Regions from separate parts of the Microbacterium sp. KUDC0406 genome, predicted to be linked through region 1. Evidence: predicted binding sites of a transcription regulator. Region 1 holds the regulator's gene; the other holds the start of a gene.
What was found. The regulator HspR, encoded in region 1, represses chaperone genes until heat shock. The targets are predictions, from matches to a motif close to AAGTTGAGTCNNNNNGACTCAACTT.
Positions count from the first base shown of each region.

Region 2: a site for HspR is predicted at 4,242-4,266, ahead of L2X99_RS15730 (ATP-dependent Clp protease ATP-binding subunit). Genes of this name have one in related genera too.

Region 1 is NZ_CP091138.1:3,082,234-3,089,289, forward strand. Features, by position in the region: gene L2X99_RS15210 (HNH endonuclease signature motif containing protein) at 1-535, shown strand, start outside; gene L2X99_RS15215 (hypothetical protein) at 547-1,053, opposite strand; partial or broken gene dnaK (molecular chaperone DnaK) at 1,264-3,124, shown strand; gene L2X99_RS15225 (nucleotide exchange factor GrpE) at 3,127-3,717, shown strand; gene L2X99_RS15230 (DnaJ C-terminal domain-containing protein) at 3,730-4,710, shown strand; gene L2X99_RS15235 (heat shock protein transcriptional repressor HspR) at 4,816-5,256, shown strand; gene mgtE (magnesium transporter) at 5,261-6,358, opposite strand; gene L2X99_RS15245 (hypothetical protein) at 6,355-6,618, opposite strand; gene L2X99_RS15250 (GntR family transcriptional regulator) at 6,734-7,056, shown strand, end outside.
Region 2 is NZ_CP091138.1:3,184,756-3,191,811, forward strand. Features, by position in the region: gene xdhB (xanthine dehydrogenase molybdopterin binding subunit) at 1-1,095, opposite strand, end outside; gene L2X99_RS15700 (hypothetical protein) at 1,139-1,489, opposite strand; gene L2X99_RS15710 (FAD binding domain-containing protein) at 1,569-1,970, opposite strand; gene L2X99_RS15715 (2Fe-2S iron-sulfur cluster-binding protein) at 2,159-2,650, opposite strand; gene L2X99_RS15720 (TetR family transcriptional regulator C-terminal domain-containing protein) at 3,005-3,571, opposite strand; gene L2X99_RS15725 (hypothetical protein) at 3,581-4,156, opposite strand; gene L2X99_RS15730 (ATP-dependent Clp protease ATP-binding subunit) at 4,295-6,448, shown strand; gene L2X99_RS15735 (8-oxoguanine deaminase) at 6,687-7,056, shown strand, end outside.

The sequences.
Region 1 (7,056 bases):
CGGCGGGGAACTGCCCGACCTGGGCGGCGCCGCCCCCACCCTGCTGGTCACCGTCACCGCCGCGGACTATGCCGCAGGTACCGGGTTCGCGCATGTGGACGGCGCCGATGACGGGCCGGTCCCGGTGCGGGTGGCGGCGCAGACCGGGTGTGCGGGTGGCATCCAGCGGGTGCTGTTCGACGAGCGTGGCCGCATCGTGGGGCTGGGCACGTCCGCGCGGATCTTCAACGCGTTGCAGCGGAGGGCGATCATCGCCCGCGACGGCGGGTGCATCGTGCCGGGGTGCACGATCCCGGCGACCTGGTGCGAGATCCACCACGTGAACGAGCACGCCGCCGGCGGGGCCACGCACACCGACAACGGTGTCGCACTGTGCTGGCATCACCACCGCACCCTGCACCTGTCGCACTGGCAGATCCGGATGAGACACGGGGTCCCGGAGATCCGCGGTCCCGCCTGGTGGGACGACCACCGCGACTGGCACCCCACCAGCGCCGCGAGACGCCGCATGCTCGCGAATCGAGCCAGCCCCTGAGGCGCGCCCGGTCACCGACTCTCGAAGTTCACCGCCGAGTTGGACAGCACTTCCTTGATCGTGCTGGTCAGCGCGGCTGCATCGCAGACGACCACGACGTCGACGGCGATGCCGGGCTCCGTGAACGCGCGCGCCGCGGTGAAGAAGCCCGTGCCGTCGGCTGTGAAGGTGAACTGGCGGTGCTCGACCGTGACCCACGTCGGCGCATCGGCCAGAAAGATCCCATCCGCCATGAAGTCGCCTATGCCTTCTCCCGGGCCCGGCAGCCTCTGAGGCGGGATCGCCTCGGATGCTGCTCGTTCATCCATCCCGCTCGACTCGTCGATCGCCGTGAGGCCGAACTGCGCCGTGCAGTTGCCCTCGGTGCTGGCGAACATCCAGTGTCCGGGCTTGCTCCGGGCATCATCCGGTTTCCAGCGATCACGATTCAGGCCGATTCCCCATGAGATCACGGTGTCCGATTCCAGCGAGTCGCCGTCCGCGAAAGTCAGCGACTTCGATGCGGGCGGATCGCTCACGTCCGAGGATGCGTCCGCAGCCGCGGCTGCAGTCCCTGTCGGCGTGGGTGCAGCTGTGGCTTCCGTCGTGGCGATTCGGGCGGTGAACTTGAGCACCCTTCTATCAACTTTGAATTGACAGCATCCGTGCCTCGGCGTATCCTTGAGTCATCGCGACTCAGGTTTCTGGGCCGCAGCAGACTTCCAGACAACAACCACAAGGAGAATCACATGGCACGTGCTGTCGGTATCGACCTCGGAACCACCAACTCCGTCGTCAGCGTCCTCGAGGGTGGCGAGCCCAAGGTCATCGCCAACGCAGAGGGCTTCCGCACCACCCCCTCGGTGGTCGCATTCACCAAGGACGGGGAGGTGCTCGTCGGTGAGACCGCGAAGCGCCAGGCCGTCACCAACGTCGACCGGACGATCTCGTCGGTCAAGCGCCACATGGGCACCGACTGGTCCTTCGACGTCGACGGCAAGAAGTGGACGCCGCAGGAGATCTCGGCCCGCATCCTGCAGAAGCTGAAGCGCGACGCCGAGTCGTACCTGGGCGACACCGTGACCGACGCGGTCATCACCGTCCCCGCCTACTTCAACGACGCGGAGCGTCAGGCCACCAAGGAGGCCGGCGAGATCTCGGGCCTCAACGTGCTGCGCATCATCAACGAGCCCACCGCGGCCGCCCTGGCCTACGGCCTCGACAAGGGCAAGGAGGACGAGCTCATCCTCGTCTTCGACCTCGGTGGCGGAACCTTCGATGTCTCCCTGCTCGAGGTGGGCAAGGACGACGACTTCTCCACCATCCAGGTGCGCGCCACCGCCGGTGACAACCGCCTCGGCGGCGACGACTGGGACCAGCGTCTCGTCGACTACCTGATCAAGCAGTTCAAGGAGACCACCGGCGTCGACGTCTCGGGCGACAAGATCGCGCTGCAGCGACTCAAGGAGGCCGCTGAGCAGGCCAAGAAGGAGCTCTCCTCCTCGACCAGCACCAGCGTCAACCTGCCGTACCTGTCGCTGACCGACAGTGGCCCCGTCTCGCTGAGCGAGACCGTCACGCGCGCCAAGTTCGAGGACCTCACCAAGGACCTGCTCGACCGCACCAAGAAGCCGTTCGAGGACGTCATCCGCGAGGCGAACATCAAGGTCGCCGACATCGACCACATCGTGCTCGTCGGCGGTTCGACCCGCATGCCGGCCGTGGCCGACCTGGTGAAGGCCGAGACCGGCAAGGACGCCAACAAGGGCGTCAACCCGGATGAGGTCGTCGCCGTCGGCGCCGCGCTGCAGGCCGGCGTGCTGAAGGGCGAGCGCAAGGACGTCCTGCTCATCGACGTCACCCCGCTGAGCCTCGGCATCGAGACCAAGGGCGGCATGATGACCAAGCTCATCGACCGCAACACCGCGATCCCGACCAAGCGCAGCGAGACCTTCACCACCGCAGACGACAACCAGCCGTCCGTGGCGATCCAGGTCTTCCAGGGTGAGCGCGAGTTCACCCGCGACAACAAGCCGCTGGGCACCTTCGAGCTGACCGGCATCGCGCCGGCTCCGCGCGGCATCCCGCAGATCGAGGTCACCTTCGACATCGACGCCAACGGCATCGTGCACGTGTCCGCCAAGGACAAGGGCACCGGCACCGAGAAGTCGATCGTCATCTCGGGCGGCTCGTCGCTGTCGAAGGACGACATCGAGCGCATGGTGCGCGAGGCCGAGGAGCACGCCGCTGAGGACAAGAAGCGTCGTGAGTCCGCCGAGACCCGCAACCAGGCCGAGACCCTGTCCTACTCGATCGAGAAGCTGATCAAGGAGAACGAGGACAAGCTGCCCGAAGACGTGAAGACCGAGGTTCAGGCCGACGTCGACGCACTGAAGACGGCCCTGGCCGGCGAGGACGACGACGCCGTGAAGACGGCGTTCGACAAGCTGAACCAGTCGCAGTCCAAGCTCGGCGAGGCGATCTACGCGCAGGGCCAGGCGGATGCCGACGGCCGGCGCAGCGCCCGAGGGTGACGCGCCCGCCGGTGACGACTCCTCCGACGAGGACGTCATCGACGCCGAGGTCGTGGACGACGACGAGAGCAAGTGATGATGACCGACAAGAACTTCGATGAAGTTCCTGAGGACGAGGGGTCGGATGCTGCGGCATCCGGCCCCGCGCCGCAGGAGAACGACGCGACCGACGCCGAAGACCTGACGATCGACGACATCCTGAACGCCGAGCAGACCGCCGAGGCGGCTGCCGAGGACCACGCCCTCGAGGATGCCGAGAACGCGCTGCTCGTCGACCTCAAGCGCCTGCAGGCGGAGTACGCGAACTACCGTCGCCGCACCGAGGAGCAGCGCCACATCGAGATCCAGCGCGCGAAGGGCGAGGCCGCCAAGGGTCTGCTGCCCGTGCTGGACGACCTGGCGCGCGCCGAGCAGCATGGCGATCTCACCGAGGGCTCGGCCTTCGCGGTGATCGCCGAGAAGCTCCGCTCCGTGGTCGACCGCCTCGGCGTCACGCCGTACGGCGAAGCCGGTGAGGAGTTCGATCCCCAGCAGCACGAGGCGATCTTCCAGCAGCCCACTCCGGGCGCCACCACCTCGACGATCCTCGAGGTCGTCGAGGTCGGCTACCGGCTGGGCGAAGTCGAACTGCGGCCGGCGAAGGTCGTCGTCGCGGTGCCTGCTGAGTAAGCGGGGTGATCGATGGCTAGTCAGGACTGGTTCGACAAGGACTTCTACAAGACGCTCGGCGTCAAGAAGGATGTCTCGGACGCGGATCTGAAGAAGACGTACCGCAAGCTGGCGCGCAAGTACCACCCGGATTCCAACCCGGGTGATGCCAAGGCCGAGGCGACGTTCAAGGAGATCAGCGAGGCGTACTCGGTGCTCAGCGATGCCGATCAGCGCAAGGAGTACGACGAGATCCGCGCCATGGGCTCGGGTGCGCGCTTCACCGCACCCGGTGCCGGCGGAGCGGGCGGCTTCGAGGACGTGTTCAGCCGGTTCGGGCAGGGCCGCAGCCAGCAGGCCGACTTCGACGACATCTTCGCGATGTTCAACCAGGGCGGCGGCTCGTTCGGCTCGGGCCGATTCGGGCAGCCGTCCGGCGGATACCGCGGTTTCGGCGGTCCGCAGCGCGGCGCCGACGTGACCGCGCGCACCACGATCGACTTCGTCACCGCGGCCAAGGGCGAGACCATCTCGCTGCAGTCCGAGGACGGCAAGCCGTTCAAGGTGAAGATCCCCGCCGGCGTCGCCGACGGGCAGAAGATCCGGCTCCGCGGCCGCGGTCGTCCCTCGCCGGACGCCGGCGAGAGCGGCGACATCGTGGTGCAGATCACGGTGCGTCCGCATCCGGTGTTCTCCCGCGAGGGGCTGAACCTGCGTCTGACCGTGCCGGTGACGTTCACCGAGGCCACGCTCGGCGCGACGATCGAGGTGCCGACGCTCGACGGCGAGACCGTCAGGCTGCGGGTAGCCCCCGGCACGCCGTCGGGGCGGGTGCTGCGGGTCAAGGGCCGGGGCATCACCACCAAGAAGGGCACCGGCGACCTGCTCGCCGAGCTGCAGGTGGCGGTTCCCTCGCACCTCGACGAGGCGGCGAGGGCGGCCCTGGAGGCGTTCCAGGCCGCAGAGCCGAAGGAGAACCCGCGTGCCGAGATGATGGCGAAGGCGCGGGCCTAGCCGCCGGTCGCCCCGCGAGCGATGGTCGTTGAGCGAGCGATGGTCGTTGAGCGAGCGAAGCGAGACGAAACGCAGAGACGAAACGCAGAGGTCTGGGAAGGAGGCATGAGGATGGCTGAGATCGAGGAGGATGCTCCGGTCTACGCGATCGCGGTCGCGGCCGAGCTCTCCGGCATGCACCCCCAGACCCTGCGTCAGTACGATCGCATCGGCCTGGTCGTGCCCGGCCGCACCCGCGGTGGCTCGCGGCGCTATTCGCCCCGCGACATCATGCAGCTCCGCGAGGTCGCCCGGCTCTCCGCCGACGGCATGAGCCTGCCGGCGATCGCGCGCCTGCTCGACCTGGAGGATGAGGTGCGCGCACTGCGCCATCGCGTGCGCGAACTCGAGCAGACGCTGGATGCCGAGCGGCGCAGCCGCCCCGGCGTCCGGGTGTTCGCCGCGGCGACCAGCGGGCAGGTGATCACGGTCCCCTCGGGCCGTCGCCTGCGCCGCTCCACCGAAGTCATGCTGTGGAGCCCGCGACGTTCCGGCGACGACGACTGACGGCTCAGATGCCGAGCACGGCCTTCGCGATGAGGAAGTAGATCACCAGCCCGGTGGCGTCGACGAACGTCGTGATGAACGGGTTCGAGAACACCGCGGGATCGACCCGGATCGCGCGCGCGGCCAGCGGCATCATGCCGCCGACGGATGCCGCGACCGTGCAGACCGCCACGAGGGTGAGGCCGATCACCAGGCCGACGTGCCACTCGTAGACGAGTCCGGCGATCGCGAACCCGAGCAGCCCGAGCAGCAGGCCCAGGCAGAACCCGGTGCGCACCTCGCGCGAGAGCACCCTCAGCACGTCGCGCGGTGCGACCTCGCCGAGGGCGAGCGATCGGGTGACCGTGGTCGCCGCCTGGTTGCCGGTGTTGCCGCCGGTGCCGATCAGCAGCGGTACGAACAGTGCCAGCACCGTCATCTGCGCGAGCGTCGCCTCGAAGCTGTCGAGGACCTGCACGGTGAGCGTCGCGCCGACGGCGAGCACCAGCAGCCACACCACGCGCGAGCGCACCAGCCGGCGGATCGGCGTCGACAGGTACGAACGGCGCAGCGGCTCCACGCCGCCCTGCCGAGCGGCGTCCTCGCTCTCCTCCTGCTTGAGGATGCGGGCGGCGTCGTCGATCGTGAGGATGCCGACCAGCCGATCCTCGCCGTCCACGACCGGCAGCGCGAGCAGGCCATAGTCGGTGGTGCGGCGGGCGGCGGTCTCGGCGTCCTCCGAGACGACCGCGATGTGCGCGTCGTTCATGAGGTCGCCGATCAGCGTGTCGTCGGGCGCGCCCATCAGGTCGCGCAGGCTGACGACGCCGACCACCCGCCGGCCGTGGTCGGTGACCGGCAGCGTGTAGATGGTCTCGGCCGACTCGAGTGCGCCGCGGACGCGCGCCATGGTCGCGGCGACGGTGAGCTGCGGATGCGTGGTGACGAACTCCGGGCTCATCCGGCGCCCGATCGAGTCCTGCGGGTAGCCGAGCATGCCCGAGGTGAGGTCGCGCTCCTGCCTGGTGAGGCCGCGGAGCAGTCGCGGGGCGACGGATGCCGGCAGCTCGTCGAGCAGCCACACCCGGTCATCCGGATCCATCTCGGCGAACAGGGTCGTCACCTCGGCGTTGCGCAGCGCCTGAACCAGGTCGCCCTGCGTGCCGGGGAGAGCGCCTCGAACACCTCGAGCGCCCTGCCCTTCGCCAGCAGGCGGTACACGATCGCTGCATCCTCGATGCCGAGCCGGTCGACGAGTTCGACGATCTCAGGGACGGACAGCGGGGTCAGCACGGCGGATGCGCCGGCGAGGTCGTTCTGGGCGAGGAGCTGGCCGATCGTGTCGGCGGCGTCTGCCACGTTCTGAAGCTGCGTGGGGGTCATGGATGTGCCTTCGCAGAGGAGGCCGCCCCACCGCAGCGGTCAGTGCGAGCTGATCTGCGGTGCGGAGCGGAAGCGGATGGGTGAAACGCGTCTGCGACTGTGACTGTCACTGGACATGGGGCACCACCTCGCTTCCTGGATCCTCGGAGGGCGCAGAACCTCGTACAGCCTACGCCTTCTCGCAGAATGTACTCTGTCAACAGTAAACGGGAGGGCATGTGGCTCAGACGGTGCAGCGGGGCGAAGCGCTCGGCGTTCAGGTGGCGGATGTCATTCGACAGCGGATCGTCCGGGGGATCTGGCGCCCGGCGAGCGGATCACCGAGGAGGCGCTCGCCGAGGAGTTCGCGGTCAGCCGGGGTCCGGTGCGGGACGCGCTGACGCAACTGAGCTTCGAGAAACTGGTGCGCATCCAGCGTCCTCGCGGCGTGTTCGTCGT
Region 2 (7,056 bases), 100 kb from region 1:
CAGGATGTCCTCGATGAGGAAGACGCCCTGCGGGCCGCCGAAGCCGCGGTACGCGGTGTTGGAGGTCTTGTTCGTCTTCACGATCTGCCCGTAGGCGTGCACGTTCGGGATCCAGTAGGAGTTGTCCAGGTGGCAGAGCGCGCGGCCCAGCACCGGCTCCGACAGGTCGATCGACCATCCGCCGTCGCAGGTCAGTGTCGTGTCGAGGGCCTGCAGCAGGCCGTTCTCGTCGAAGCCGACCTTCCACGCGATGTGGAAGGGGTGCCGCTTGCCGGTCATCGTGATGTCCTGCGTGCGGTTCAGGCGCAGTCGCACCGGGCGTCCGGTGAGCTTCGCGCCCAGTGCCGCGATCGCGGCGAACCCGTGCGGCTGCATCTCCTTGCCGCCGAAGCCGCCGCCCATGCGCAGGCACTGCACGGTGATCTCGTTAGCCGGGATCCCGAGCACGTGCGACACCAGATCCTGCGTCTCGGTGGGGTGCTGGGTCGAGCACTGGATGAAGTACTGCCCCTCGGAGTCGCGGACGGCGAACGAGGCGTGCGTCTCGAGATAGAAGTGCTCCTGGCCGCCGAACTCGGTCACGCCCTCGAAGACGTGCGCGGATGCGGCGAGACCGGCGGCCGCGTCGCCGCGCTGCACGGTGCGCGGAGTGCCCTGGAAGGACTGCGCCTCGAGGGCATCCTGCACGGTGATCAGCGAGGGCAGCGGCTCGTACTCGACGGTGACGGCCGCCGCGCCGAGGCGTGCGGCCTCCTGCGTCTCGCCCAGCACCCACACCAGCGCATGGCCGTAGAACATGGCCTCGCTCGGGAACAGCGGCTCATCATTGCGGATGCCGGCGTCGTTCAGTCCTGGCACATCGTCGGCGGTCAGCACGCGGACGACGCCCGGCACGTCGTAGGCGCCGGAGACGTCGACCGTGACGCGCGCATGCGCGTTCGTCGACTGCACGGGCCAGGCGGTCAGCACGCCGGCGGTCTGCTCGGCGATGTCGTCGGTGTACATCGCCGCTCCCGTGACATGCAGGGCGGCGCTCTCGTGTGCGGCCCTGCGGCCGACGACGGGGTTCTCGGGGCGGTCGGCGAGAGTGCTCATGCCGACACCTCCTTCGACTGGATGACGGTCTGGCTGTAGAACTTCAGGAGTGCGGTGCCCAGCATGTGGGACCGGTAGTCGGAGCTGGCGCGGTGGTCGGACATCGGGGTTCCTCTCCCTGCAGCAGGGCCGATGCCGCCTTCACCGTGGTGAGGTCCCACGGTCGGCCGATGAGGGCCTGCTCGGTGGCGTAGGCGCGGATCGGCGTTGCGGCGACGCCGCCGAGTCCGATCCGTGCCGCGGTGACGACGCCGCCGTCGATGTCGAGGGCGAAGCCGATCGCGACCGACGAGATGTCGTCGAAGCGGCGCTTCGCGATCTTGTGGAAGGCGGTGGCCTGCGCGAGCGGTAGCGGGATGCGCACGGCGGTGATCAGTTCGTCCTTCGCGCGCACCGTCTGCCGGTAGCCGGTGAAGTACTCGGCGAGGTCGACCTCGCGCTCCGAAACCGCACCACCGCGCCGAGACTGGGTGCTACGCCCCCGTCTCGGCGCGGGCTTGCAGTCTCGAGAGTGGGGACGCGGATGCCAGTACGAGGCGCGCGCCGAGGGCCAGCAGCGCCGGCGGGGTGTCGCCGATCGGAGATCCGGTGCCGAGGTTGCCGCCGATGGTGCCGCGGTTGCGGATCAGGCGCGAGGCGAACTGCGGGAACAGCTTCGCCAGCAGGGGGATGCGTCCGTTCAGCCGGCGCTCCACCTCGGACAGCGGCAGGGCGGCGCCGATCTCGATGTACTCGGCGGTCTCGGTGAGGCCGCGCAGCTCGTCGAGCTGGTCGATCGCGACGACGAAGGGTGCGCGGCTGCCGCGGATGTTCACCTCGACGCCCCAGTCGGTGGATCCGGCGACGACGAGCGCGCTGGGCTCGTCATGCAGCACCTGCAGGGTCTCGGCGAGGGAAGAGGGGCGCAGGAAGCGGGCGCCGTCGATCAGGGCGTCGGTCGCGACGGGTGCGGGGGCGGGCGCCGCGAGGCGCTGCAGCAGCGGGTCGTCCGCCTCGGGGGAGCCCAGCGAGTAGGCGGCGTCCCGGATCGGGCGGTAGCCGGTGCAGCGGCACAGGTTGCCGCTCAGCGCGTGCAGGTCGAAGCCGTTCGGGCCGTGCTCGGCGTCGTGGACCGGGCAGTCGCCATCGCTGGGTCCCTGAGCCTGTCGAAGGGGGTGCGATCGGCGCGGTAGTACTCGCCGGCCATCGAGCAGGCGAAGCCGGGGGTGCAGTAGCCGCACTGCGAGCCGCCCGCCTCAGCGAGCTTCTCCTGCACCGGGTGCAGATCCTCGACGGTGCCGAGACCCTCGGCGGTGACGATCTCCTGGCCGTCCAGCGCGTAGACCGGCACGAGGCAGGCGTTCACCGGAGTCCAAGTGGTGCCGCCCGCGGCATCCGGAGTCGCGAGCAGCATCGCGCACGCGCCGCACTCGCCCTCGGCGCAGCCCTCCTTGCTTCCGGACAGGCCCGTGTCGCGCAGCCAGTCCAGCGCCGTCGCATGCGTCGCGACCCCGTCGAGAGGGCGGGGGCGCCCGTTGACGGTCACGGCGGGAACGGTGACAGCGATGTCAGTCATTCTGTGTCTCCTCAGGTCCTGCGCCGAAGCGCTCTGGCGGCACGTCCACACGTGCCATCTGGAGATCCCGAGGTCCCGCTCCGGCGGGCTGATCAGACGGCGCGCGCGGATGCGGTGAGTCTACGCCGCTTCGGCGCAGTGGGGGCGGCCTCGGAATCGTGGGGATTCCGGGCCTGCTCAGGCGCCGTGTGCGTACCAGTTGCCCCACGCGAAGGGGCGCTCGGAGGAGGGGGCTGCGGCATCGATGCGCGGCATGACTCTCCCTCTCTTCGTCGAGTTCCAGGATATGGAAGGTCAGTTCTGACCAATGGACATCGTAAGCGGAGGGATGCGCGCCGGTCAACCCTCCCGTGCTCAGTCGAGAAGGGCCGTCACGATCTCGTCGGTGCGGCGCAGCGCCATCGCGCGCGCACGTTCCGCCGGCATCCGTCCGGGTTCGTCGAGCACCGCAACGGCGAGACCGTCGCTCAGCGCGAGCAGCTCGGCTGCTGCGTCGTCGATCGCTGCCGCCGTCGCCTGCGGCGCGGCGGCGGCGAGCCGGCCGGCAAGACCGCGCTGGATGCCGGACCAGAGCTGCTCGTACCGGGCGCGCACCTCGTCGTCGGCGACGGCCTGCGCGGCGAAGGCCAGCCAGACTCTGCTGACCCTGCTCTCGCGGTCGGCCGGCACGAGCAGTGCCACGGTCTCGCGCAGGCGCTCGGCCGGATCATCCGCCACGACGGCGTGCCGGTGCGCGTCGTCGGCGACGCCGCCGATACGGTCCATCGCGGCCAGCAGCATGGCGCTCTTGGTGGGGAACCAGTGCTGCACGGTGCCGATCGCGACGCCTGCTCTGGCGGCGACCGCGCGGACGCTGAGGCCGCCCATGCCGTCGTCGGCGATCACGTCGACGACGTGATCGAGCAGGCTCTCGCGGGACATCCTCCGATGCTACCGACGGAGCTCGTGCGCGCTCTGCACGCGCCTGGCGATGGCACCGGCCCAGCGGACCGCGTCGTCGAGCGGCTCCGGCCCGTCGTCGCGGCCGCTGATCACGGCGATGCCGAGCAGCAGCACGCCGAATCCGAGAAGCCCGAACTGCGCCAGGTCGACGGCCGTGATGGCGACGAACCGTGCGAAGCCACCGTCGCCCAGATCGAGGTGCACGAACCGCATCGCGCCGCCCACCGCCGCCGCGACGACGCCTCCGATCGCGAGCGGGATGCGGGGGACCGTGCGTCCTCCTCCGATGAGCGCGGCGACCAGCAGCAGCAGGATGCCGGCGACGACCAGCGCGAATCGCACCAGGCTCGCGCCCTCGAGTCGCTCGAGTCCCTCCGTCATGTCGGACACCCCGATCCAGCTCACTCGCGATCCGATCAGCTCCGCGACCGAGCCGCACCCGGCGAGGGCGGCGCCAATCATGCCGAGCCAGGCCGGGCCCGCGGCTCGCCGCCGGTGCAAGAACAGCAGCACCAGTGCGGCGAACGGCGCCAGCATCCCGACCAGTTCGATCAGTTTCGACATCCACGCCTCCATACGAGTGTATGAGAGTAAGCATACAGGTGTATGACGAACTGTCAACGGTTGATATGCGGGACGGCGCGCGTTAAACTTGAGTCGTCTTAACTCAACTTTGATAAGGAGTCTCCTCAGGAGGAACGAATGACCAACCCCAGTCAGCAGCAAGAAGAGCAGCAGAGCGCGCTCGAGCAGTTCGGCATCAACCTCACCGATCGCGCCCGGCAGGGCAAGCTCGACCCCGTCATCGGACGTGACGGTGAGATCCGTCGCGTGAGCCAGGTGCTCACCCGTCGCACCAAGAACAACCCGGTGCTCATCGGAGAGCCCGGCGTCGGCAAGACCGCCGTCGTCGAGGGCCTCGCCCAGCGCATCGTCGCGGGCGACGTCGCCGAGTCACTCAAGGACAAGGAGCTGATCAGCCTCGACATCTCCGCCCTCGTCGCCGGCGCCATGTACCGCGGCCAGTTCGAGGAGCGCCTGAAGAGCGTGCTCAAGGAGATCACCGAGTCCGACGGCAAGGTCATCACCTTCATCGACGAGCTGCACGTGCTGATGGGCGCCGGCGGCGGCGAGGGGTCGGTCGCGGCCTCCAACATGCTCAAGCCCATGCTCGCCCGCGGCGAGCTGCGCATGATCGGCGCCACCACGCTCAACGAGTACCGCGAGTTCATCGAGAAGGATGCCGCTCTCGAGCGGCGCTTCCAGCAGGTGTACGTCGGCGAGCCGAGTGTCGAGGACACCATCGCGATCCTGCGCGGACTGAAGGGCCGCTACGAGGCGCACCACGGCGTGACGATCGCCGACAGCGCGCTCGTCGCCGCCGCGGCGCTCTCGAACCGCTACCTGCCCAGCCGCCAGCTGCCCGACAAGGCCATCGACCTCATCGACGAGGCCATGTCGCGGCTGAAGATGGAGATCGACTCCTCCCCGGTCGAGATCGACGAGCTCAAGCGCCAGGTCGATCGGATGAAGCTCGAGGAGCTCGCCCTGAAGAAGGAGAAGGACGACGCCTCCAAAGAGCGCCTGGCCACGCTGCGCGAGCAGCTCGGCGACCTCGAGAAGGAGCTCGCCGTGCTGCAGGAGCGCTGGTCGCGAGAGCGTCAGGGCCTGAACCGCGTGGGCGAGCTGAAGAAGCAGCTCGACGACGCGGTGACCCAGCGTGACCTCGCCATGCGCAACGCCGACTACACCAAGGCGTCCAAGCTCGAGTACGAGACCATCAAGCGCCTGGAACGCGACATCGCCGAGGCCGAGGCGGCCGAGCAGGCCGTGTCGAGCGAGGGCCGCATGGTCAACGAGCAGGTCACCGACGAGGACATCGCCGGCGTGATCGCCGCGTGGACCGGCATCCCGGTCGGCCGGCTGATGCAGGGCGAGAGCGAGAAGCTGCTGCACCTCGAGAACGAGCTGGGCCGACGGCTGATCGGGCAGAAGGACGCCGTTCGCGCGGTCTCCGACGCCGTGCGCCGCTCGCGCGCCGGCATCAGCGATCCGGGTCGCCCCACCGGATCGTTCCTGTTCCTCGGCCCCACCGGCGTCGGAAAGACCGAGCTGGCCAAGGCGCTCGCCGAGTTCCTCTTCGATGACGAGCACGCCATGGTGCGCATCGACATGTCGGAGTACGGCGAGAAGCACTCCGTCTCGCGACTGGTCGGCGCCCCTCCCGGGTACGTCGGCTACGAGCAGGGCGGCCAGCTCACCGAGGCCGTGCGGCGGCGCCCGTACAGCGTGGTGCTGCTCGACGAGGTCGAGAAGGCGCATCCCGAGGTTTTCGACGTGCTGCTGCAGGTGCTCGACGACGGCCGGCTCACAGACGGCCAGGGCCGCACGGTGGACTTCTCCAACGTCATCCTGATCCTCACGTCGAACATCGGATCCCCCATCCTCATCGACCCGACGCTGCCCGACGAGGTCAAGCGCGAGCAGGTGATGGCGCTGGTGCGGCAGTCGTTCCGCCCCGAGTTCCTGAACCGCCTCGACGACATCGTGATGTTCCAGGCTCTCAGTGAGGACGATCTCGCGCAGATCGTGTCGCTGTCCGTCGACCAGCTGCAGAAGCGGCTGCATGAGCGTCGCCTCTCGCTCGCCGTCACGCCGGATGCCCGGTCGTGGCTGGCCGAGCGAGGTTACGACCCGGTGTTCGGCGCCCGGCCGCTGCGTCGCCTCATCCAGACCGAGGTGCAGAACCGCCTCGCCACCGCACTGCTGTCGGGCAACGTGCACGACGGTGACACGGTGCGGGTGGATGTCGCGGCCGACGGATCGGGCCTGGTGCTCACCAGCGCCGCGGCCTGAAACTCTCGTCGTCGAGACCCCGCCTGGACAACGTGACTCAGGCGGGGTCTCGGCATGCCGTCTCGCATCATGGAAATTCTCATCCGGATTTCGGAAAAAGTCTTGACCTGACGCCGAGCATCGGCCATCATCGGAGATGCCTTCAGAGCCGAAGGACCTGGATCAGCAGACAGGCGAACTGAGCTGGCTCGACAAGGAGCCGCGCCTGGCTCCGCCGATCCGACGATGGAGCCACCGCATGTCCGCACCGCAGCACACCACCTGGCTGAAGAACCCGCTCGGGATCCACACCGGCGACACCGCAGACGCCCGCGGAGGCGTCGTCATCGCCGGTGACCGCGTGCTCGAGAGCGTCCCGTTCGGGGGCGAGCCGTCGCAGCCGGTCGACGAGACCTTCGACGCCTCCCGGCACGTGATCATCCCCGGTCTGATCAACACGCACCACCACTTCTACCAGACCCTCACCAGGGCCTGGCGGCCCGTCGTCAGCGCAGAGCTGTTCCCCTGGCTGAAGGGGCTGTACGCAGTCTGGGCCGGGCTGACCCCGCGTGATCTCGAGCTCGCGACCACCGCCGCGCTCGCCGAGCTGCTGCTCTCCGGATGCACGA